DNA from 3 places in the Terribacillus sp. FSL K6-0262 genome. Region 2 is predicted to be linked to each of the others. Evidence: riboswitches for the same ligand, from Rfam matches in the RefSeq annotation. Region 2 holds a riboswitch; each other region holds the start of a gene.
What was found. Region 2 has a riboswitch for thiamine pyrophosphate ahead of MHI54_RS07325 (thiamine phosphate synthase). Riboswitches for the same ligand answer to the same signal wherever they lie in the genome.

Region 1: it holds a riboswitch for thiamine pyrophosphate, as region 2 does, so the genes downstream of both, MHI54_RS02005 (YkoF family thiamine/hydroxymethylpyrimidine-binding protein) here and MHI54_RS07325 (thiamine phosphate synthase) in region 2, are expected to answer to the same signal.
Region 3: it holds a riboswitch for thiamine pyrophosphate, as region 2 does, so the genes downstream of both, tenA (thiaminase II) here and MHI54_RS07325 (thiamine phosphate synthase) in region 2, are expected to answer to the same signal.

What each region holds. Positions count from the first base shown of each region.
Region 1 covers NZ_CP150277.1:396,581-399,835, forward strand. Annotated here, with positions in the region: gene MHI54_RS01995 (YeeE/YedE family protein) at 1-1,024, shown strand, start outside; gene MHI54_RS02000 (sulfurtransferase TusA family protein) at 1,039-1,263, shown strand; TPP riboswitch at 1,379-1,483, shown strand; gene MHI54_RS02005 (YkoF family thiamine/hydroxymethylpyrimidine-binding protein) at 1,571-2,173, shown strand; gene MHI54_RS02010 (ECF transporter S component) at 2,170-2,748, shown strand; gene MHI54_RS02015 (ABC transporter ATP-binding protein) at 2,745-3,255, shown strand, end outside.
Region 2 covers NZ_CP150277.1:1,416,705-1,419,959, reverse strand. Annotated here, with positions in the region: gene MHI54_RS07335 (SDR family oxidoreductase) at 1-132, shown strand, start outside; gene MHI54_RS07330 (SDR family oxidoreductase) at 156-938, shown strand; TPP riboswitch at 1,049-1,160, shown strand; gene MHI54_RS07325 (thiamine phosphate synthase) at 1,260-1,880, shown strand; gene thiO (glycine oxidase ThiO) at 1,864-2,985, shown strand; gene thiS (sulfur carrier protein ThiS) at 2,982-3,185, shown strand; gene MHI54_RS07310 (thiazole synthase) at 3,189-3,255, shown strand, end outside.
Region 3 covers NZ_CP150277.1:1,244,836-1,248,090, forward strand. Annotated here, with positions in the region: gene thiM (hydroxyethylthiazole kinase) at 1-108, opposite strand, end outside; gene thiD (bifunctional hydroxymethylpyrimidine kinase/phosphomethylpyrimidine kinase) at 74-910, opposite strand; gene tenA (thiaminase II) at 903-1,601, opposite strand; TPP riboswitch at 1,722-1,822, opposite strand; gene splB (spore photoproduct lyase) at 1,882-2,910, opposite strand; gene MHI54_RS06420 (transcriptional regulator SplA domain-containing protein) at 2,903-3,145, opposite strand.

The DNA of each region.
Region 1 (3,255 bases), 1.0 Mb from region 2:
CCTGCTTGGCTTTGTCATGCAGCGGGGCCGTTTTTGTTTGACAGGCGGCTTTCGCGATATGTATTTAGCGAAAGATAACCGGATGTTTTATGCCCTGCTGATTGCAATTGCCATTCAAAGTATCGGCGTTTATACATTGATCAGTTTGGGAGTTTTTGAATTCAGTGCAGGTACACTGCCCATCATTGCGGTAATCATCGGTTCTTTCATCTTTGGTATCGGTATTGTTTTTGCTGGCGGCTGTGCAACAGGCACTTGGTATCGTGCCGGGGAAGGTCTGATCGGCAGCTGGATTGCACTGGCAGGTTATATGCTTACAGCTGCCATGATGAAGTCTGGTGCATTGCTGCCCTTGGACACAACGGTAAAAGAAGTACAGCTGGAGAATAACTCCATCGCCGCAACTTTCGGGGTGAACAATTGGATATTGATCGGCTTATTCACTGTGATAGTCGGGTTGATCGTTTATCGTACGCTGCGCAAACCACAAGTAAAGATTCCTGGTTTGAAGCCAAAAAGAACTGGTCTGGCACATATTCTATTCGAGAAGCGCTGGCATCCTTTCATAACGGCAATTCTCATCGGGCTCATTGCTATCCTGGCTTGGCCATTGAGTGTTGCTGCCGGACGCATCTCAGGTTTGGGCATCACGACGCCTTCTGCAAATATCCTTCAATTTTTAGTGACAGGGGAATGGAGCTTCATCAACTGGGGTGTCTTCCTTGTGCTTGGCATCTTCATAGGATCTTTGTTCGCAGCAAAAATGAGCGGTGAATTCCGGTTCAGGCTGCCTGATGTGAAAACAACCATCCAAAGCTTCAGCGGCGGAATCATGATGGGCTTCGGTGCAGCCTTAGCGGGCGGCTGTTCGATCGGCAACGGTCTTGTGATGACTGCCATGATGACGTGGCAAGGATGGATTTCGTTGGCATTCATGATTTTAGGAACATGGACAGCTTCTTACTTTGTCTATGTACGGCCGCGTAAGAAAACCAGACAATCAACACATGCAATACCAGCATAAAGGAGTGTATTCAAATGAAGAAAACATTGGAAGTAATGGGAATGGTCTGCCCCTTCCCATTAGTGGAAGCAAAGGAAGCCATAAAAGACCTGCATTCCGGCGATGAGCTGGAGGTGCAATTCGATTGCACCCAGGGAACCGAATCCATTCCCAGATGGGCTGCCGAAGCAGGTCATGAAGTAACTGCATATGAGCAATTGGGTGAGGCCGCTTGGACAATAACGATCAAAAAGAAATAGCTTGTCAAGATTATCATCATCGACTGATGCACAACAAAAAATCAGATGGTCCAACAAGAAACCCTTTACAAATCGTTTTTCTTTTTTTACTATTAACCTATCAATTGCATAACGAGCGACGCACTGGGGGAGCTGGCAACGGCTGAGAGGAATCATGTGATTCTGACCCTTTGAACTCGATCTGGATAATACCAGCGTGGGGAAGTGCAGCCAGAATGGTCCTATTCTTTTGTGTATATTCTGCGACTGCGCCCTATGGTGCCGTCGCTTTTTTATTTGCAAAAAATCAGGAGGATTCTTTATGGAAATGCAAAATCAATGCGGAACAAGCAGAATCGCAGGCTGCAGCTTTTCGGTTTACCCGATGGCGGACAGATTCAAGGAAATCATTTTGGAGGCATTGGAAGCCGTCGATACCTCAAAAGTATGGATCGAGACGGATGATGTGACAACGCTTGTGCGCGGAAGGATTCCGCATGTATTCGATGTCACCTCTGCTATATTTTTGGCAGCAGCCAAAGACGGTGAGCATGTCGTGTTCAATGGCACTTACTCGATCGGCTGTCCTGGTGATTCTGCAGGAGATGTCTATATGGCCGAAGACGAGGTCAAGCTCAACCTTCCGACCACGGGAGGCATGAAGCTGGATACCGCATCCAAATTCTCGCTCTATCCATTAGGCGGCGGCAATTATATGGACACCATCTACAGCCAGATCGAGAATATGCGCTCTCACGGTATCGCTGTATCCAAGTCTCATTATTCCACCCGGCTTGATGGCAATGCCGTTGATGTTTTTGAAGGATTGGAGCATGTATTCACCGAAACGGAGAGCTCCGGATCTTCCCATACCGTCATGACGGTCACCATGTCAGCTAACAGTCCTTCTGCCAAGGATGTGATCAAATGAAAAGCTGGCGGATGAAGGATATTGTCGTCATGGCTGCGCTTGCTGTCGTATTCGGTATTGTGTATCTATTATTCCTGCCTGTCAACGTGGTGATGATGGGGCTTGTCGGACCGATCGGGACCGATATCATCTTTGGAGTCTGGTTCCTTGTCTCCATCGTGGCTGCCTATATCATCCAAAAACCTGGTGTCGCCCTTGTTTCGGAAACGATTGCCGGCATCGTCGAGGTGCTGATCGGCAGCAGTGCCGGTCCAATCGTCATCCTTACGGCTATCGTGCAGGGACTTGGTTCAGAAGCTGTATTTGCCATGACACGCTATCGTTCTTATCATGTGTTCGTATTGATGGGTGCCGGCGTGGGCGCCGCCATCACAAGCTTCATCTGGGGATACTTCCGCGGAGGCTTTGCCGCGCTTGATCCTTCCTATGTTGCGCTTATGTTGATAGTACGGATCATCAGCGGCGCTGTCATTAGCGGCCTGATCGGTAAAGCTATCAGTGAGGCGCTGGCTAAAACAGGAACGTTGACGAGCTTCCCGCTCGGCAAAATGCATCGCCAGCGAAAAGCAGGATGAAAAAGCCGATTCTGGAAGTCGACCAGCTGACCGTTGCCTTCGCGGAAGAAAGCAGCCCCACTTTATCCAAGTTGAGCTTTAGGATGCTGGAAGGTGACAGCATGCTCCTTCTTGGACCAAGCGGTTCCGGGAAAAGCACACTCACCTATTGCCTGAATGGTTTATATCCGAAAGAGCTCGACGGGGAAATGAGCGGTGACATCTTCTTTGCCGGTACGAATATCGAGGATTACAAAAGCGGGAAAATCAATTTGGAGGTCGGGACTGTATTCCAAGATCCCGAAACTCAATTTTGCATGCTGACGGTGGAGGATGAAATTGCCTTCGGGCTGGAAAATAAGAAGCTGCCTGCAGGAATGATGGATGCAGAAATTGATCGTGTCCTCCATCTTGTCGGTTTACAGCACAGGCGAAAGGACCGGATTCATACCCTTTCCGGCGGACAGAAACAAAAGGTGGCATTGGCAGCAGTGCTGGCGCTCCAGCCTAAATTGCTCATTCTCGATG
Region 2 (3,255 bases):
GAGCCTATCCCGCAGAAGCGTCTTGGCCAGCCGGAAGAAGTGGCGGAGCTTGTCACCTTCCTGCTGACTGGAAAGGCATCTTATATCAATGGCGCGGTGGTGCCGATCGATGGTGGGTTCACGGCAATCTAAAAAACTAAAAGGGAGAGATTCTCATGGAACGGTTTGAAGATAAAGTAGTATTGATTACAGGCGGCGGTTCTGGACTGGGCCGTGCAGCAGCACTTCAAGTAGCAAAAGAAGGCGCAAAACTTTCCCTTGTTGATATAAGTGAAAAAGGCTTGGAAGAAACAAAGCAGGAAGTCCTTGCAGCAGCACCGGAAGCAGAAGTTCTTACAATTGTGGCAAACTGTGCAAACGAACCGGAAGTTGAGGCGTATGTAAAACAAACAGTTGATCAGTTTGGCAAGATCGACAGTTTCTTCAACAATGCTGGTGTAGAGGGAACACAGAATCTAACGGAAGAGTATCCTGTGGATGAATTCGACCGCGTTGTGAACATCAACTTGAATGGTGTTTTCTACGGTATGCGTCATGTATTGAAAGTAATGAAGGAGCAAGGTCATGGTTCTGTAGTGAATACAGCTAGCGTAGGCGGAATCCGCGGAATCGGCAACCAGTCTGGCTATGCAGCAAGTAAGCATGGTGTGGTAGGTTTGACGAAGAACTCCGGAATCGAATACGGGCAATTCGGCGTCAGCATCAAAGCCATCGCACCAGGTGCCATTATGACTCCAATGGTAGAAGGTTCCTTGCGTCAAATCGGCGGGGATAACTGGGAAGAGGCAGGCAAAGAATTTGTCAGCGTCAACCCGATGAAGCGCTTCGGTAAGCCGGAAGAAGTCGGTTATCTTGTTGCATTCCTTCTCTCCGATCAAGCGAACTTCATCAATGCTACTGTTGTGCCGATTGACGGCGGACAATCTTATAAATACTGATTTATATTTTCTTTGGAGGCCATCTGACCGATTCGGATGGTCTTTTTTATATTGAGAAAATCTTGCAAATTATACTGATTATGCTACGATATGGGTAAGTTCATAGTTTATTTTCACACTAGGGGATCCCTTCATAAGGGCTGAGATTAAGAGTGGTGACTCTTTAAACCCTCATAACCTGAACAGGTTCGGACCTGCGTAGGAAAGTGTAGACACTCGAGTTTACATGCTCTTTTGTATGTATTTTTCGCAGACAGTACACACCACTTTCCTTTTGGGGAGTGGTGTTTTTTATGTATTCCGGACTGTTCGTCAAGGAAGGTGATAGCAATCAAATTGATGGCAGTAACAGATGACAGGCATGATATTCCCGACTTGCTGCGTATTTTGCTGGATATTCATCCTTATGTCGATCATGTACAGATCCGGGAAAAGAACAAGCCGGCTGGAGCGGTGTATCAGCTATGCCGGGAGTTAGTGAAGGAAGGACTGCCAGAGGAAAAGCTTTGGATCAATGACCGGGTTGATGCAGCATTGCTGCTTGGCTTGAAGCAGGTGCATGTACCAGGGCATGGACTGCCATTGAAAGAGTTGAAAAGGCAGTATCCGGAGCTGCGGATCGGGGCTCCCGTCCATTCATTTGAGGAAGCCATGGAGGCAGAAGCAGCTGGTGCGGCATACGTGTTATATGGTCATTGTTTTCCAACGGCAAGCAAGCAGGGGAAAGCCCCTCAGCCGCTATCCAATCCAGTGCGAATCCGGCAGAGCATCCAAGTGCCGATGTATGGGATAGGAGGAATCACGGCAGAGAGGTTAGCTGTGCTGAAAGCGCTTGAATTGGATGGCGCTGCTGTAATGAGCGGTATTTTTTCAGCAAAACAACCGCTTGAGGCTGTAAAGGAATTAAGGGAGGAGTGTTCACGTCTTGAAGCAATCCAGTGAGGTAGCTGTGGTTGGAGGGGGTATCATCGGCAGTGCAATCGCTTATTATTTGGCAAAGGCAGGGCACCGGGTCGATTTATTCGAAGCCGGACAGATTGGGTCAGGCTCGACACGAGCCGCAGCGGGCATGCTAGGCGCCCATTCGGAGTATAAAGAGTTCGGTGCTTTGCTTTATTCCTTTGCCCGGACTAGCCAACAGCTGTACGAAGAAGCGGAAGCCGATATACGTGCGCTTACAGGGATAGATATCGAACGGCGTACAGGCGGATTACTGCAGCTTGTTTTTACGGCAGAAGAAAGAGCAAGGCTATCCGATATTTGTTCCTTGGAAGGTGTGACGTGGCTGGACCGAGCTGCTGCGGAAAAAGAAGTGCCGGGGCTGACCAAGTCCCTGGAAGGAGCGATCCATATAGCGGACGATGTACATGTCACACCAGCCATTGCCTGCAGAGGATTCTGTTCGGCAGCCAAAATATCAGGAGCCCGTATACATGCGTTCACTCGAGTGGAAGGCATTGCAAAGGAAGATGGGCAATATCGGATACAGACCTCCAAGGGAGAATGGCAGGCGGAGTATGTGGTCATTGCCGGCGGGGTATGGAGTAATGCCCTTTTGCAGCGGATTGGCTTGGGGACACCGGTATATCCGGTGAAAGGGGAATGCATCGCTGTCACCAATACAGAGATACCGCTCTCCTGCAGTTTATTCCATGACCAGCATTATATTGTTCCTCGGAACAATGATGAGCTGATCATCGGTGCAACAAAGGTCAGGGGAGATTGGAGTACAGAGCCGACATCCGGGGGTATACACAGGGTCATGGAGAAGGCGAGACAGATGCTGCCGGGGATAGATAAGATGCCTTTTCTCAGAAGCTGGGCCGGTCTCAGACCTCAGACGATCGATGGCAAGCCGCTGATCGGGGAGCATCCAGAGATGAAGGGATTATTCATTGCTGCTGGTCATCAGCGCAATGGGATTCTGCTTGCGCCGGTTACAGGTAAGATGATCTGTGACTTGATTGACGGTAAGGCAGTTCCTGAAGTATGGACGGAAGCGTTTCGAGTCGACCGACTGCATACCGATGAGGAGGTATTGATGTGAGCATTCAACTGAATGGCAGGCAGCATGCATTATCCGCTGACATCCGGAATATCGCCCAGCTGCTGTCATCCCTTTCTTTGGAGAATAGGATTGTGATTGTCGAACTGAACAACGAAATCATCGATAAATCTGCCTATGCAGATCAGCCTATAAGAGATGGCGATAAAGTCGAATTGATTCATTTTGTCGGAGGAGGATGAACGATGTTACAAATCGCAGATAAGACATTTGCTTCCCGTTTGCTGCTGGGGACAGGTAAATACCCGTCAT
Region 3 (3,255 bases), 170 kb from region 2:
AGTAAAATTGATGACCACATTGTTTGTAATACAATGAATCAGTGGGTTCTTTGTGCGGACTTCCTTTATCACATCAGTATACTTCATTATGCTGTCCCTCCTGTACAGGCACACTTTTCAGACGGTAGCCCCAATGGTTTGTCGGCCCGTTCCCTTTGCCTAGCTGCAGCGAATAACGAATCGCATCTGTTACAAACTCCTTGCCGATTTTGACTGCCTCCTGCAACGATCTCCCCTTCGCCAATTCCGCTGTGATTGCCGCCGAATATGTGCATCCTGTTCCATGAGTATGCTTTGTCGGGATTCGCTCGGCTGTGTAGGACGTAAAGTTTTCCCCATCATAAAGCCAATCTGCAGCTAAAGCATCTTCCATATGCCCGCCTTTCATAAGGACAGCTTTTGCCCCATATTCCCTGACGATTCTTTTTGCCGCTGTTTTCATACTGGCTTCGTCCTCTATCCGCATTCCAGTTAGTTCTTCCGCTTCCGGTACGTTCGGCGTAACCAGTGATGCCAGCGGCACGAGATGTGTCTTCAGCGCATCTCTCGAATCTTCTCCCATTAGGGCATGCCCGCTTTTGGCATACATGACAGGATCCATGACATAAATGGTATTTGCATCATTCAGCATAGCAGCGATACAGCGCATCATCTCTTCCGATGCAATCATTCCGGTCTTTACAGCAGCCGGGATGATGTCCGAAAAAATGGATTCCAGCTGCTGCTTTAGAAATTCGACCGGAACATGATGAATTGCCTGCACACCAGTCGTGTTCTGGGCGACAAGGGATGTTATCACGCTCATGCCATATACCTCGCGCTCTTGGAATGTCTTCAGATCAGCCTGGATGCCGGCACCGCCTGAAGGATCCGTACCGGCAATCGTCAAAGCACTCTTCACATCAGGCATGAAGGGACTCCCCTTTCAATGGTATCATCCAATCTTGCTCGGTGGTTGCCATCTCCCAAAAGGCATGTTCCAGCATACAGCTTTTCAGGAATGCTTTACGCGCTCGTTCCTTGGCAGCAGATCCTGCTGTTTCCGCCCATTTGTCCAGCCGCTTGCAAAGCTCGGCTGTCACATCCGGCATACCGTCTTCCCTGCTGGCATAGAACTGGATCCATTCCAGGAACGGATTGGATTCATCCGGCTCCTTCGTCTCGATAATATGGGCAGCCAGCGCTTGATACGTCCACGGGCAAGGCAGGAGTGCTGCCATCAGCTCCCCGATATCACCATGTACAGCACTATTCATCATGTGGGAAATGTAATGATCTGCTGCCGGCGGCGGTGTCATACGCTGCAAATCCTCGTATTTCACACCAGCCACCTTACAGAACACATTATGCGGATGAATTTCACTATGCAGGACAAAATTAATCTGGGACTGATAGAAATCCATCTCTTCCCTTGTCTCACATTTGCTTACTGCCAAGCCATAAATACGAGCGAATGCAGTCAGGTACTCATAGTCTGCCTTCACGTAATGGATCAGCGCCTCTTTAGGCACATGGCCATTTGCAACTCCTTCGACGAAAGGATGCTGATAGATTGCTTCGAAAACCGGGTTTGCTTCTTCTCTCAATTGTGCAGAAAACATGTAAATTCCTCCCCTTATTGGAGAAAGCCCTGATGAAGAGTGATTGGCGCCGGCTAAATAAAAAAGCCGCTCCAGAAGTATGGAGCGACTCGTATACATAGCGATAGTGTCAAAGTTCACACGAATCCGGCTCCACTTCCCTACGCTGGTGTTAACCAGATCAGGTTCAAAGGGATAAAGATCTCTCTTATCTCAGCCGAACGGCACCCCTAGTGGACTTCCTCAAATTCAATTGTCCCTTTAACTATCACATGCATGGATAAGATTGTCAACCGATGCATCAAGTGAAATATTCAATCCGTGAATGCGGGAACATTTTATAGATCGTGCTCCCAAGAATGTCTTTGATTTCTTCCTGTTCCTCATTCTGATAAACATACTTCCCGATACCGTAGCGGCCCCATTTATATTTCCGCTTGTTTTCATCGAGTTCCAGCTTTGTCATCGGGTAATTTTTCTGGATGACACGTTTTGCCGGCTTTGTGAAACGGTGCTGGATCAATTCAAAGGTAAGGTTCTTTTTGGCATGAGCGGGCAGCGCTGCTTCCAGATGCTCCAGCATTTCCGGATAGCCCTTCTGCCAGCCCTCATGCAGATAAATCGGAGCAACGATGAAGCCAAGCGGATAACCTGCTTCTGCAACTTTCACGGCAGCTTCGATCCGATCTTTCAAACGGGAGGTTCCAGGTTCGAAGTATTTGATCACATAGTCATCATTGATGCTGAATCGGAACCTTGTCCGTCCCTGATGATCTGCGTCCAGCAAATGATCCACATGGGCAAATTTCGTCACGAAACGCAGCTGTCCATGTTTGGATCGACCGAAGTATTCTATTGCATGTTTCAGCGTGTGCGTCAGATGGTCGATGCCGACAATATCCGAAGTACAGGAAGCCTCGAAACGCGTCTCTTCAGGCGCCCTCTCCTGCATATATTGCTCTGCCGCCTCGAAAATCTCATCTGTATTCACATACGTACGGATATAAGGTTTGGATCCCATCGTTGTCTGCAGGTAGCAATAATGGCAATGTCCCATACATCCTGTCGCAAAAGGAATCGCATATTCCGCAGATGGTTTGGACGTATCGAATTTCAATGTTTTCCGTACGCCGACGACCAATGTCGATTTGGCAGTGCGATACTTCTGGAACTCATTTTCCCCCGGCAGATTACGAACCTGGTTATGGGAAGTGGTCTCACGGATTTCCACTCCCATGTCCTGGAATTTATCCCGAAGTTTCACGCCAAGCGGATACTCCAATGCCCTGGGCTCGATATAGACGAGCTGCGGCACGAACGGTTTAACCATAATACCCACCCTCGGTCAGGCCGAAAGCAGACACATACGCCTCCTCCGCCTCGCCAAGATCCTGATAGACTGCAACTTCATCCGTCAGCGGATAATACGTTTCATAAATGAACAAAGCAAGTTCCCCGGGCTTTTCCGGATGATGGACGACTGCTGCTTCCTGTATATTTGCCACTCCCTGTGCATGAGGATTGCGAATGATCACATAGACGATATCCCCTGGCTGAAATGCCATACCGTTGGCCTCCTTTTTTATACATACTGGGGGTAGTATGCACAAATTGCAGACAAAGCATGTAAAAAAATGAACCCTTTTCCAGGAAGTATTCGTCTACTTCTTAAGGA